One region of the Paenibacillus oryziterrae genome, then DNA from elsewhere that is predicted to be linked to it. Evidence: a T-box and tRNA genes for the amino acid it is inferred to sense, from the RefSeq annotation. Region 1 holds a T-box; the other holds one or more tRNA genes.
What was found. A T-box is a leader RNA that pairs with one kind of tRNA and senses whether it is charged. The one in region 1 lies ahead of leuS (leucine--tRNA ligase), so its partner is inferred to be a tRNA-Leu.
Positions count from the first base shown of each region.

Region 2: it encodes a tRNA-Leu, which carries the amino acid that the T-box ahead of leuS (leucine--tRNA ligase) is inferred to sense. The anticodon was not compared.

Region 1 covers NZ_JBGJZO010000016.1:38,587-46,161, reverse strand. The annotation lists gene ACAN55_RS16515 (ComEA family DNA-binding protein) at 1-526, opposite strand, end outside; gene comER (late competence protein ComER) at 659-1,510, shown strand; gene leuS (leucine--tRNA ligase) at 1,625-4,072, opposite strand; T-box leader at 4,274-4,538, opposite strand; gene ACAN55_RS16500 (AI-2E family transporter) at 4,610-5,677, opposite strand; gene ACAN55_RS16495 (hypothetical protein) at 5,853-6,062, opposite strand; gene ACAN55_RS16490 (PRC-barrel domain-containing protein) at 6,077-6,598, opposite strand; gene ACAN55_RS16485 (cysteine desulfurase family protein) at 6,630-7,575, opposite strand, start outside.
Region 2 covers NZ_JBGJZO010000007.1:76,890-84,464, forward strand. The annotation lists gene ACAN55_RS10240 (YolD-like family protein) at 1-51, shown strand, start outside; gene ACAN55_RS10245 (hypothetical protein) at 86-250, opposite strand; gene ACAN55_RS10250 (hypothetical protein) at 353-538, shown strand; gene ACAN55_RS10255 (M15 family metallopeptidase) at 725-1,417, shown strand; gene ACAN55_RS10260 (WGxxGxxG family protein) at 1,470-1,982, shown strand; tRNA gene ACAN55_RS10265 (tRNA-Leu) at 2,144-2,229, shown strand; gene ACAN55_RS10270 (LacI family DNA-binding transcriptional regulator) at 2,371-3,423, shown strand; gene ACAN55_RS10275 (fibronectin type III domain-containing protein) at 3,633-6,560, shown strand; gene ACAN55_RS10280 (Gfo/Idh/MocA family protein) at 6,777-7,575, opposite strand, start outside.

The DNA of each region.
Region 1 (7,575 bases):
GGTAATCCATAATCGCCCGGGCCTTGGCATCGCCTATTCCCGGCAATTCCTTCAGTTGTTCCAGCGTCGCGGTGTTTACGTTGATTTTCCCCTCTGCCCCCGCAGGCTGGTTCTGTGGCTGTGACTCGATGGGATTGACCGCTGCATCCGAGGAAGATCCAGGTGGATGATTCACAGGTGTAGTCACAGAAGTTGCCGACCCCTTAGTAGGCAGTGTTGCAGCAGCATCCCCTTCATGGATGACTGTGCCTGCAGTTTTCGAACCGCTCTCTGCTGATTTCTCAGTCGTTGAGGTGTCACTATTGGCAGTCTTATCCTTTCTATCTGCATTTCCTCCTTCTATGCCTCCCTGACTACTGGTCTGCTCACTACTGGTCTGCCCGCTCCCGGCAAGCGCCGTCTCTACTCCGACATTCATCGTCTCCCACCCGGCAATCCCGCTTGAACGCCCTTCGTTCCCGTACCACAGCAGACCGATTCCTGCCAGCGCTGCAGCAATACCGCCGATTATTGCTAATCTCTTCATTGAAGCTTCCTCCCTCTGGAAAAGATTTCATCTTTTTAACGTGATCCTGTCATCAGTCCAAGTTCAACCTGCATACATTTAACGAAGAGTAATCCTGTCAATATGAGAAGCAAGAAAGGAGGGGACCACAGGATGAAGGTGGGATTTATCGGAACAGGCAGTATGGGCAGCCTGCTTATCGACGCCTTTCTTTCTTCCAAGGCACTGCGTCCCCAGGATGTGCTTGCCAGCAACCGCAGCGCTCACAGACTGGTTCAGCTTGCAGAACGCCATCCTGGTATCTTGCTGTGCGGAAGTAATAGCGAAACCGCGGCAGGGAGCGATATCGTCTTTCTGTGCGTCAAACCTATGGAGTTCAAAGCACTAACCGATGAAATCGGCTCCCTACTTCGCAAGGAGCAGATTGTCATCTCTATAACAAGTCCTGTCCAGCTCCATCATCTAGAGTCTGTCCTGCCTTCCAAAATCGCCAAAGTCATCCCCAGTATCACCCACTGCGTGAAAGCGGGCACTTCACTTTGCATATTTGGCGAACGGTTAAATAAAGAAGACCGGCTTCTGCTTATTCATCTTCTATCCTTTATTGGCGTTCCTGTAGAGATCAGTGAGAATCATACCCGGGTGGCTTCAGATTTCACGAGCTGCGGACCGGCATTCTTAAGTTATTTCATCGAACGGTGGATCAAGGCGGCAGTGGAAGCGACAGGCATCGATGAAACACTGCTGAGCACACTGACAGGCGAGATGTTGCTGGGTACGGGCCGTCTGCTGACAGAAGGTAATTTCACACCTCAGGAGCTGCAAGAACGTGTTGCTGTTCCGGGCGGGATTACAGCGGAGGCGCTGAACCATCTGCGTTATAGTCTGGAAGGGGTCTTCGAGCGACTGATTACGACTACCCATGACAAATATGATGAAGATGTCGCCAAGCTGAATATTCTCTTCAGACATAGCGGTATTCCCCAAAGTCCGCTTGACCGCTAAGTTTGCACGTTCCAAGACGGATTCTGGTCTGGCCTATCCTGAATGCCCCGAAAGAACATAAAAACCCGCAGCACGGACCTTATCCGTTGCTGCGGGCAATCATGCGTTCTTCGCTTAACCCACTACGATATTTACAAGTTTGCCAGGGACGGCAATAATTTTACGTACGGTCTTGCCCTCAACGGCTGCACTCACGTTCGGGAGTGCAAGAGCATGCGCCTGCATTTCTTCCTGAGCCATTCCCTGAGGAATCAGCGCGCGCTGTACAATTTTACCGTTAACCTGGACTACGATTTCCACCTCTGCGTCAACGGTCATAGCCTCATCGTAAGACGGCCAGGCTACATAGCTGATGCCACCCTCATGTCCGAGCAGCTGCCACAGCTCTTCAGCAATATGCGGTGCCAGCGGAGACAGCATTTGCACGAAGTTCTCCATAGCGGCATGCGAAAGTGTATCCTGCTTATAGGCATCATTGGTGAAGATCATGAGCTGGCTGATCGCTGTATTGAAGCGCAGATTATCGAAATCCTCTGTCACTTTCTTCAGCGTCTTATGCCAAGTCCGTTTGAATTCCTCGCTGCCGCCGTCTTTCTTAATCTTGGCATTCAGCGTGCCATCCTCATTCACGAACAAACGCCATACGCGGGAGAGGAAGCGGTGTACGCCTTCCGTGCCGTTCTCGCTCCAAGGTTTGGTCGCCTCCAGCGGTCCCATAAACATTTCATAGATACGAAGGGTATCCGCTCCATATTCAGCCACAATCTCATCCGGATTAATGACGTTACCGCGGGATTTACTCATTTTCTCATTGTTCGTTCCGAGAATCATACCTTGGTTGACCAGCTTGTGGAACGGTTCTTTGGTATCAACCACACCGAGATCATACAGCACTTTGTGCCAGAAACGGGCATACAGCAGGTGAAGCACCGCGTGCTCAGCCCCGCCGATATACAAATCTACCGGCAGCCACTGCTGCTGTTTATCCTTCGAGCACAGCTCGCTGTCATTCTTCGGATCGATAAACCGCAGGTAGTACCAGCAGCTGCCTGCCCATTGCGGCATCGTATTCGTCTCACGGCGCGCCTTCATACCAGTCTCCGGATCAACCGTTTCTACCCATTCCGTAACATTCGCAAGCGGGGATTCCCCTGTGCCGGAAGGCTTAATCTGATCCACATCCGGCAGCAGCAGCGGAAGCTGGTCTTCCGGTACGGTCTTCATGCTTCCGTCTTCCAGGTGCAGAATTGGAATCGGCTCACCCCAGTAGCGTTGACGGCTGAACAGCCAGTCGCGCAGGCGGTAAGTAACCTTGCCTTTACCGCTTCCATCAGCTTCAAGCCAAGAGATCATTTTAGCAATAGCCTCGGCATTATCCAGTCCGTTTAGGAAGTCTGAATTCACGTGTGGTCCGTCGCCGGCATAAGCCTCTTCGGCAATATTTCCGCCTTGTACAACCTCAAGAATGTCCAGCCCGAACTGCTTCGCAAACTCCCAGTCGCGTGTATCATGACCAGGAACGGCCATAATCGCACCCGTGCCGTATCCTGCCAGCACATAATCCGCAATCCAGATCGGCACTTGTGCACCGTTTACCGGGTTAATCGCATACGCGCCGGTGAATACACCGGTTTTATCCTTGGCCAAATCCGTACGTTCCAGATCACTCTTGTGGGAAGCTTTCTCCTGATATTCCTTCACTGCAGCAAGCTGGCTCTCTGTTGTAATCAGCTCTACCAGTTCATGTTCCGGCGCCAGCACGCAATAGCTCGCTCCGAACAAGGTATCCGGACGAGTCGTAAAGACCACCAGGTTCTTATCATATCCATCGATCTTGAAGGTAACTTCTGCCCCGGTGGATTTGCCGATCCAGTTGCGCTGCATATCCTTGATGCTCTCGGACCAGTCCAGCTCCTCCAGATCCTCCAGCAGACGTTCAGCGTATTCGGTAATTCTCAGAATCCACTGGCGCATCGGCTTGCGGATAACCGGATGGCCGCCGCGTTCGCTTTTGCCATCGATGACTTCTTCATTAGCGAGTACGGTTCCCAGAGCGGGACACCAGTTCACCGGCACTTCAGCCACATAAGCCAAACCACGTTTGTAGAGCTGGATAAAAATCCACTGCGTCCATTTGTAGTATGCAGGGTCCGTAGTACTGATCTCGCGCTCCCAATCATAGGAGAAGCCTAGTGATTTAATCTGGCGGCGGAAATTATCAATATTCTTAAAGGTAATCTCACGGGGATGCTGTCCGGTATCCAGCGCATGCTGCTCAGCCGGAAGACCGAATGCATCCCAGCCCATCGGGTGCAGCACGTTGTAGCCGCGCATCCGTTTGTAGCGGGATACGATATCCGTTGCTGTATATCCTTCCGGATGGCCTACATGCAGCCCTGCGCCAGAAGGATACGGGAACATATCCAGTGCGTAAAATTTCGGCTTCGCCGGATCTTCAGTGGTGCGGAACGTGTGGTTCTCGTCCCAGTACTGCTGCCATTTCGGCTCAATTGTCTGGGCACGGTAGCCCGGTCCAGCTGTCTTGGTCATATTTTCACTCATCGTTTAGAACCTCCTTGGTTTCTCGAAGACATATAGGACAACTTCTAGATCAATATCCGGGGCTTCCTATATGTTAAGAAGAAACGGCTCTGCCGTCCTAACTAAGACGGACCGTTTCTCGTAAAAATACAAGGATAAAGTATAGTGTACAACTTATACTTTCTTGTATTTTAAAAAAACCTCCCATCCCTAGCGTTAGACGCTAGGGACGAGAGGTCTGAATTCCCGTGGTACCACCCTAGTTAGCAGCAAGGATATGCTTTATCCTGCTACTCACTTTACACCCTGTAACGGGGGCAAACCGACGGCGTTCGCTTCTGTGCTCCCGGCTAAGAACCATGGATACAACGAAATTGCGCCGTTTCTCCGAGGTGAGTTCATTCCGCTTAGTCATCCGGCTTCCACCCGTGCACCGGCTCTCTGTAATAACATTTGCGAAATTAATACTCCTCATCAACGATAGATGTATACAAGTAAATCGTAATATTCCCCAATATTATATACAAAGCCGGTGCTACAGTCAACGTTATTCCGCGATTATACAGGCTTTCTCTTCATATAATAGGTCAAAAAATGATGCAGCACCACTTTTCCGGCCGCAAAAATAGGAACCGCAAGAATCAGACCGAGCATGCCGGCAATCTCTCCGCCCACCAGCAGAGCAAAAATAATCAGCAGTGGATGCAGATGAAGCTTGCGTCCCACCACCTGCGGCGAAATGACATTGCTCTCGAGCATCTGACATATCGTATTGACCACTGCCACCATCAGCACCAGCTTGAAGGAAATTGTGGATGCCATCACAATGGCCGGAGCTGCTCCGAGAAACGGCCCCAAATACGGAACAATGTTAAACATGGCAACAACGCTTGCGAAGAGCAGCGCGTAAGGCATGCCAATCAGCGCATAACCAATGTAAGCAAGAACCCCGATGATGAGGCAGACGATAAACTGACCGCGAATATAGTTGCCAAGCGCGGCATCGATATCTTTTAACAGTGTGACAATAGCCTTGCGCCGGGAGCGGGGAAGACAGGACACCACCGTCCGTTCGAACACATCGAAATCTTTAAGGATATAGAAGACCAGAAAGGGGACGATGAACGCATTAAACAGCACATTGATCGTTGATCCTATGTTATCGAGAAAATGAGAGATCCCGGTGGCCAGGCGGCTTTCCAGCTTAAAAAACCAATTGTTCATTCCCATCTCAACACCCGGCGGAATTAGGCGCGTATTCATTGTTCGCATCAGCCCCTGTGCCCTGAGCGTCATTTCAGGCAGATGCTCATTGAGTTCCTCCAGCTGTTCGATCAGCATGGGGATCAGATTGATGGCGATCACGGCAATCGCTGTGAGAAATACGGCATATATCAGAAGAACGGCGATGCTGCGCGGCATTTTGCGGGCGGCCAGCATACTTACTACAGGGTTCAGCACATAGGAAATAATCATTGCAGCCAGAAAGGGTGCCAAGATTGCCTTCAGGAACACAAAAACCTGGTGCAGCATGGGGCGCAGCAGCCAGACAAAATACAGGATAATCAGAATTAGCAGCACACCGAGCATCCAGCGTAACCATTTGTTTTGAGACCATTGCTCCATTGCCTTACCTCCTGCGGCTGAACTGGACTGGCTTTGTAACTAAGTATATGTAAGGCCACAGCAAAATAACCAATATAATTGCCGCACAAAAAAACGCCTAACCCTTTTCTGCGGCAGCAGAAAAAAGATTAGACGCTAATTGTATGTATCCACATCTATACATCGGAAACGGACATCAGGAAGTCGCGTGGATATGAGGGAAATCCTGGGAGTATTCCTCTCCGGAAAATAAATCATCAAGCGAACTAAGCGTGCCGTCTTCCTCAACCTGATAAACCGACATTTTCTCGCCGTTTACCGTAAGTTCGATGAAACAGCCCCAGCAATAGAACTGGTGTGAGCCAATTTTGCCGATATCCTTGGAGTTGCAGTTTGGACACTTCATATCATACATTCCACCTATCCGTTAACAATATTAATGGCTTTTTGTAGCCGTTCTTCGCTCATTGCCGGAACCAGCACAGCATCCTCACCAATGGACATTCCTTCAGAACAAGGCAGCCATTTGCGGCCTTCGATTAAATCAGTCACAAGCCCATCACTGATTTCCAGCGCTACTATTGTGTTTCCCATCTTTTGGTCAAAATAAACATCGGATATGCGTCCAATAATCGTCCCTGTGGCAGTAACAACCTGCAAATCCTTCAATTTATGCTTCCCCAAAAGAAAAGTATGGGGTATGTGGTCGGCATCTGCCTTTTGAATTGACTCTTTACTCGCAATCATAACTGCATCTTCGCCATAGGCGACAATATCTTCCCATGCCACAAATTTCACATGACTAGAGAAAAATGTTTTGCTTTCCAGTTCAATACCCATAATGGTCAAGTTTGAATCGATACTACAGTCTACAATTTTGCCGATTTCTTGACCTTCCTCGACACCGAATACAGCCAGTCCAATCATATCCTGAAGTTTCATGTCGGCTTAGTCCCTTCGCAAACTAATGGCCTTAATGTCTATTACGCAGCCGCTTCAGAATAGTTTCAACTTTCTGGGCAACGTATTCCATTTCTTCACTAGTATTACCCAAACCGGTACTAAATCGAATCGCCGATTCCAAAAGTTTCGGGGGAAGATCCATGGCTCTCAGCACATGAGATATTTCCAGTGATCCAGAGGTGCAAGCCGAGCCGCTGGAAGCAGAAATGTGCTCCATATCCAGGTTCATCAGCATCACATCTGTCCGGATCTCGGGAAAGCTCAGATTAAGAATGTTCGGCAGGCCGTACTCTGTATTTCCATTAATAGTATAGCTCTCCCGTCCAATCCGAACGTCAAGCTCCTCCAGCAGTTTGCTCCGTAAAGCAACGGAATGCAAATGGCGTTCAGGCAATCCGTGAACAGCCAGCTCTACAGCTTTTGCAAATCCTGCCGCACCCGCCAGATTCTCCGTTCCCGCCCGGCGTCCGCGCTCTTGCAGGCCTCCATGCAGCATAGACTCCAGCGGTGCACCCTTACGTACATACAAACCGCCGATCCCTTGAGGACCGTTAATCTTATGGGCGCTGAAGCTCATATAATCAACCGGAAGATCCTTCAATACAATAGGGATGGATCCCAAAGCCTGGACAGCATCCACATGGAACAGAATCCCGTTCTCCGCGGCCAGTTCCCCGATTTCCCTAATGGGCTGGATGGTTCCTACTTCATTATTAACATACATCACGCTGATGAGCACCGTGTCCTCACGCAAGGCGGCTTTAACATCCTGGATCTGGACAAGTCCGGTGGAATCCACCGGCAGGTAGGTGACTTCATAGCCCTCCTTCTCTAAGGCTTTGCAGGCATGAAGAACAGCGTGATGCTCAAAGCTGGTCGTAATCAGATGTTTCCCTTTAGCAGATGAAGCAACTGCAGCTCCAAAAAGCGCGAGATTATCGCTCTCCGTGCCTCCG
Region 2 (7,575 bases), on a different contig from region 1:
GAATGGAAGTGGATTAATCTCGACAGTATCAGCAGGGTATATACCTGCTAATGATGGGCCGCAGCGGGGGCCAAGGAGACCTCAGCTATTCAGTGGAGTCTGCTCCGGTACTTTTCTCGTATGCGATTAAGGTTAAGGAGTTATTTCCGGTCAGCCGGGCAATAGCTGCTTCGGCATCGCGGATAATCTCAACAGCTTCATTCTTGCCGTTAAGCGGTGCGATGGTGTAGCTGTCACTATGAACATCCATGGAGTTATCCCACCTTTCCCTGGTATTATCCGCATTCTATGATCGCCACATGCATCCAAAATATGGTATGGTGTGGTAAAGGCGACAAGGAGATGGATGTTCATGTACGGTGATGAATTCAGACGCAATCTGAGCGGTACGGATGTAGACGCGGCAAAGGCTAGGCTTGAAGCGGAGCAGCAAAGATTGCAGTCGGGCAATCGGCTGGGATTCCTCAGCGAGTCCATTGATTTGCTCATTGCCGTAGGTGCGGTGGGAATAATTGTATTCCTGTTAACCTGGCTGTAGACAGTTCGTTTAAGATTAAATGAGGAATGTGTAAGCCATGCTTGTAGAAGTATGGCTTTTTTGTTGTTCACAAAGAAGCTACCCCAAGTGCACAGGCAGGCTAAGTCTAATTTAGTCGGCTGCCGGATGACCGGAGTACAAGCAAAGCCGCAAAGGATAGCATTGGCTATACCAGGGGGTGATTTCATGCTGACATTGGAACAGGTCATAGGGAAATCGGCAGCGAAACTGAAGAAACTGCATCCTGCCGTATTGGCTGGTGCTCAAGCCTTGATCCGGCAGAGTCATGCTAAGGGGGTACCGATTGCCATCACTCAGGGCATGCGGACCATTGTTGAACAGAATGCCTTGTACGCGCAGGGAAGAAGTAAACCGGGAACAATCATTACGAATGCCCGCGGCGGTGCCAGTTATCATAATTATGGATTGGCAATAGATTTTGCGCTTCTGCTGCCCGGAGGTGAAACTTATTCGTGGGATACGAGCCGGGATGGAGATAAGGATAAATTGAAGGATTGGCAAGAGGTAGTGAAGCTGGCCAAACCTCTTGGATTTGAGTGGGGCGGGGATTGGACATCCTTCAAAGATTTTTCCCATTTACAGATGAGTTTTGGACTGACGACATCACAGCTTAAAGGAGGCGCCCGTCCATCGGCACAGCAGGTGAAGGAAGCATTAAGCCGGATCAACGGAGGTGACGATGAGGTGAATAAGGAAGTTAAGGTTGCCATCACTTTAAACGGTAAAAAGCTTACTGAAGGCATTCTGGATGACGGCACGACCTATGTCCCGGTAAGAGTTCTTGCAGAGGCACTCGGAGCCAAGGTTACGTATGATCCAGGCAGTAAAACAGTGGATATCGAGATTCTGCATAAATGAGTAGCAGGCAGGGGAAATTATCAGCGATAACATCAAAAGGAGGCATAACCACTTGAATAAGCTGATAACAAGCCTTGCTTGCACTACTGTTTTGTCCATGAGTTTAATGGGGGTAGGCTTCGCATCCAATGCATCCGGAACTGCAGGAATGGGCGGAACCACTCAAGGAAGAACAGGAACGATGGATGGATCCGTCACCAATTATGGTACAGGGAACTATTCAAATCGTGACGGCAATTTGCTGAACCGCGCTGAGGATACCGTGAACCGCGGTGTAGGCACCATGGAACGGGGCGTTAACCGGATGACCGGTACTGGAACCACTGGAACCACCGGAACTAATGGCAACGCCAGCATCATGAACGACAAGTACCGCTCATACAACAACGGTGCAACCTCTCCAATCTCTAACGACAGAGTAACGGGCAGATACCGTGCAACCAGCACCACCACAAATGCAACCAACGATAACGACAACAACTCCAACTGGGGCTGGTTAGGTTTGGTTGGGCTGCTGGGTCTTGCTGGCATGAGAAGCAGAAGCAATGCTGGCGATCGCCGTTAATCTGCACAAGACGAGCAACCCGCTAAGGCTTCGGCTAATGCGGGTTTCTTTTTTGATGAGAACGCATCAAATATGTGAAAAAGAAGGATTGCACATTTTAAGAACACGTGATATGATATTACTTGTCGCGTTATTACTTATAACGCCGCAACTTATAACATGCCGGGGTGGCGGAACAGGCAGACGCACAGGACTTAAAATCCTGCGAAGGGTGACCTTCGTACGGGTTCGACCCCCGTCCTCGGCATACCAGAAGAAAGAGCACATCTTAAACGATGTGCTCTTTCTTTGTATCAACCAAAGGGCAAGCCAGAGCGAAGACGAATTAGTCAAGCGAATGATGTGCATTGATTGACCATATGCGATAAGAAACGATATAATTTCTTTAGTGTGCAAAAAAATTTCGCAAAGATTGGAGGGAGCGCAAATTAAGCTAAAAGAAATTGCAAAAAAGGCAAACGTGTCAATTAGTACGGTGTCTAGGATCATCAATAATCAGGGCAATTTTAGTGAAGAAACCCGCAGAAAAGTATTGGAAATTGCCAATGAACATTTGAAACCGGGTGTCGCCCCTCCAAAGTTCGCAGGCATAACCCATAATATCGTTATAGTCGTTCCGGGCAATAATGACTTCTTCGATAATGACCCGTCTACCTCAGCTGACTTGAATCATCTAAAGGACGAATTTGAAGCCCATGGTCATCAGGTTCATATTGCGAAACATGGTGCGGACGCGCATTCCTCTCCGGTATATAAGCTTTTGGATGAGGAAAAGGTGGATGCGGCCATCATATTTGACCCCTTTGTCAATGAGCAATTGTTTGAGGAGTTTGAGAGACTGGGAATCCCGTACTTGCTTACGAATGGTAGAACCTATAAGGCCAATTACAACTATATTGACTACGATAACCGTAAAGGCGCTTATGAGGTGATCCGGTATCTCCATGAATTGGGACATCAGAAAATCGGAATTCTTGCAGGGCCCAAAAATCATCTGGTCAATTTAAACCGGCTGGACGGATGCAAGGACGCTTTTCGTGATTTCAAAATGCCATGGTCTGACGCGAATGTCCTCATGGGTGCATTTGATCCTGCCCATGGATATGAGGCAGTGAAGCAGCTACTCCGTATAGAGCCGAGTATAACGGCAATTTTCACGTTCAACGACATTATTGCCTTTGGAGCCATGAAGGGTTTAGCAGAGATGAACATCCGTATCCCGCAGGATATTTCCTTGATTGGGTTTGATGATTTAAAGCTATCGGAGTTTATGGTTCCACCCTTAACTACCGTCCGGAGATTCAGATATGATATCAGCTCTATTATTGTAAAAGTATTGACGGAATTGATTACCAACAAGAATATTGCAGAGGTTCACATCAGCCTAAAAACAGAGCTAATCGAGCGGGAATCATGCGCAAGACTGGTAAATACGAAGTAGAGACACGTTGCGATCGATCCCTAATAGCCATCCTTTGACTCCAATCAGAGGATGGCTTTTTGGCGTTTCAAACTATAATCGGATTGTTATTAAAGAGGTGTTATCAGAACATTGGGTTGACGACGCGAAGGGAAGTAGAATATACTGAAGGCGCAAATATTTGCGCAAATATTTGTGTAAACATTTTATTCATATGGGAGGGATGATTGTTGAAAGTTGATTTTACCAAGCCATTATTGAAAGCGTTTACCACAATGTTGTCATTTGCCTTGCTGACAGGTGGTTCATTGGCGGTGTCTATGCCTCATGAAGCATCAGCGGCTGTCGGTCCGGTCACCGTGAATCTGACGGAAACGCAGGAGGCCTTTAAGAACCCCTTAAAGGGATTCAGGCCTACACGGTTCATGAATGATGCCGGGTTCTCGAACCAGGAATACGGGACTGTGTTCAAGCACTATATCAAATATACGGATTTGGAGAATGCGGCGTCGGATTCCGTTCAGAAGATCAAGGATTGGAGTAATACAGCCTGGGCAGGGATTGAAAGCCAGAATAAAAAGGTGATTCCTCGTGTGTTCATCGTGTATCCGAACGGAGGAGAGTATTGGCCTGAAGGCGTTCCCCATGGAGATGTGACGACGCAATGGACGTCGGATATATTAAAAAATCGGCTGACAGCTTTCATCCAGAAGCTTGGCCAAGCTTGGGATAATGATCCAAGAGTAGCTTATGTAGAGCTCGGACTTTGGGGCAATTGGGGAGAGCATCATGTATGGCCGGATAAGCTTGCTGACGGGACGGACCGGATGCCGCTCAGCTTCCAGACAGCGTTAGGGAACGCAGCGGCGCAAGCTTTTCAAAACAAGAAGGTTCAAGTCCGGTATCCCGATACATTCCAGAATTACAAATTTGGATTCCTGTGGGATTCCTTTGCATTAATTGATGATCTGGCCGGAGGAGAAGGCATAGTTGCAAGAAATTCATGGAGAACACAAGTCAACGGCGGCGAAGTAGCGTATGACTGGGGACAGAAGGCGATCCAGCCCGGTGATTCGCCGGACGACACCTTAAGCGATCCGAACCATCGGAACTACGTCATCGATTGGATTAAAAAGACGCATACAACCAGCCTCGGTTGGATTGATCTGTACGATGCCGGGAATTCTACCGTTTCGCAGGGTGCCGCGCTCATGCAAAAGGAATTCGGATACCGGTTCGTCATCAATCAGGCGACTTTCTCCGGCAGTGTACAGCCCGGCGGGTCTATGAACGTAGCCTTTCAAGTCGTGAACAAAGGGTCGGCGCCATTCTATTATAATTGGCCTGTGGAAGCCAGCTTGCTGAGAAGCGACCGTACCGTGGCCTGGAAGGGTATTTTTAGCGGTGTAGACATTCGCAATTGGATGCCGGGTGACGATTGGAACAGCCAGACACGCCAATACAATCAAGCGCCGGCTGTTCAACAAGTTTCCGGCACATTCACTGTTCCCTCCAATTTGACAGCGGGAACCTACACTTTGGCACTTTCCATTCTTGATCCATACGGTTATAAGCCAAGCGCCAGATTTGCCAACACCAACTATTATGCCGGTGGCAGAACACCCCTCGGCAAAGTGGGGATCGGTATGGACCCTGCCAATCAGACTATCTCGCCTTTCGACAGTCTGAAGCCGGACAATACGCTGTCCTACAGTCTGACCCAAACGCCGTATGACGGCGGGTACAGCGGCGGAGGAAGCGCGGATACCCAGGCGCCGAGCGTTCCGGGGAATCTGGCTGTAAGCGGAAAGACTTCGAGCAGCGTCAGTCTGACATGGTTGGCTTCTACCGACAACGTGGGTGTGACCGGTTATGATATTTACCGCGGCAGCACTCTGGCAGGCTCAGTGGCCGCCACTTCCTTTACGGATACGGGATTAAGTGCGAATACGAGCTACAGCTACACGGTCAAAGCGAAGGATGCATCCGGGAATGTATCGGCCTCTAGCAGCTCCGTTAGTGCGACCACCAACGCTTCCGGAGGCGGTACTTTGACGTCATACGAAGCGGAGGCAACAAACAACACGCTGACCGGAGCAGCCGCAGTTTCCGCAAGTGCTTCATCTTCGGGCGGTGCGAAGGTAGGGTATGTAGGGAACAATGACGGCACCTTGCAATTCAACGGAATCAATGTATCTGCAGCGGGAACTTATTCAATGACAATATCCTACCTCAGCGGTGAAGCTCGCTCCGCACAGGTGCGTGTCAACGGAGGATCGCCTTCCACGATCAGTCTGCCAAGTACAGGAGGCTGGACAACGGTAGGCACCGTACAGACTCAGGTCCAGCTGAATGCGGGCAATAACACGATCCATTTCTCGAATCCGACGGGATGGGCGCCGGATTTCGACCGTATCCAGATTAGCGGAGGTAGTGCCGGGGATACGCAAGCGCCGACTGCTCCAGCGAATTTGAGCGTATCCGGCAAAACATCAAGCAGCATAAGCCTGACATGGAGCGCTGCAAGTGACAATGTCGGTGTTACGCAGTATGTGGTCTACAGAAACGGGAATGAAGCGGGCACGACTGCTGCGACCAGCTTTACGGATAGCGGCTTAAGCGCAAGCACGGCCTACACGTATACCGTCAAGGCAAGGGATGCGGCGGGCAACCTGTCGGCAGCCAGCGCAGCGGCTAGTGCAACGACCAATGCCGGAAGCGGAACTAGCAGCCTGCTTCTGGATAACTTCGACAACTCGCCGGCCTGGCCGGGAACGAACGATCTGGGGCTTTGGGCAGGCGCCAACAGTTTTGTAAACAATGCAGGTGTCATTGAGTCCGGCGCTATTAAACTTCAGTACAACAACAACGGATGGTTTGGCTCTATGGTTAGCCAGAACATCGGGAGTTACTCGAAGCTGGTGATTCGTCTCAAAGGCGCAAGCGGAGGCGAACAGAATCATATCCAGCTTACGATCGGCGGAGTGACTCAAACACTCGCGGCCTTCAGCGGAGATACGATAACAACCGGCTACAAGGATATTGCCATTGATCTTGTGGCAAAAGGGGTGAACCGCACCAGCCCCGGACAGCTGGAAATGTCATTCTGGCATGGAGGCAACAGTTCCGTCTGGATCGATGAGATTCGTTTCGAATAATCCAGTTTTATAACGTCGGGCATCGACTCTCTGTTATAGAGGGTCGATGCCCGGCTTTTTGGGTTTATGGAAGCAGGAGTGGTTCGACACGCCCATTCTAGCAAGGGTGTTCTTGTTTTTCGGAGACTCATGCGGAGCGTCCGCTAAAGCATAACAAAAAAAGAAGCTGCCCCAAAGCCTCATGGCTAGGGACAGCTTCTCCATATATCTGGATGTTTAATGATGTGTTGCCGCAAAGGATTCCCGGAAAAGTTTCATATCCACAACGGCACCTTCTTTAAGTCTGGATTCCTCGGCGGCGAAAGCCATGAGGTGACTTTCCAGAGAGGCTTCTGCTGAAGTCAGGGTATCCGCAAATCGTTCATTTCGGAGGTCGGACAGGAATTGCCGCATGATCCCATCGTCGCCTCCTTGATGCCCGCCATTACCATCGGGGGTATGGAAGATGGTCTGTGCGCCTGAAGAAAATTCGAACAGGTCGATAGTGCCACTTAGCAAATCACCGCGAATCTCCCCTTGGGTCCCCATGATCTGGACGGTACGATTGATGTCGCGCGTGAACCCGCACATGCTGAACATAACGGTAACCCCATTTACAAATTCCATATTTACCGTTTGATGGTCCACAACATTATTATCCGTCCGGTAGACACATTTGCCGTAGGGGCCATCGGTTATAGCTTTCATTCGATTTTTTTCCGTAGGAGGATCTGTTATGAGTGCGGCAAAGTGATTTAATTCAGGGTCCTGCATATAGAAGCGCAAAGCTGAATAGGGACAAGTATGTTCCACCTCACATCCGTCCGTACACCGGGCGGTTGAACCAGCAGGTGCATTATCTAGGCGAAAGTGGCTTAAAGAACCAAAGGAACTAACCTTACTGCAATCTGCATCGACCATCCAGCGGATGAGGTCCATGTCGTGACAGGATTTGGCCAATATCATGGGACTTGAAAGCACATCATTCCGCCAATTACCTCTGACAAAGCTGTGCGCATAATGGAGGTAACCAACG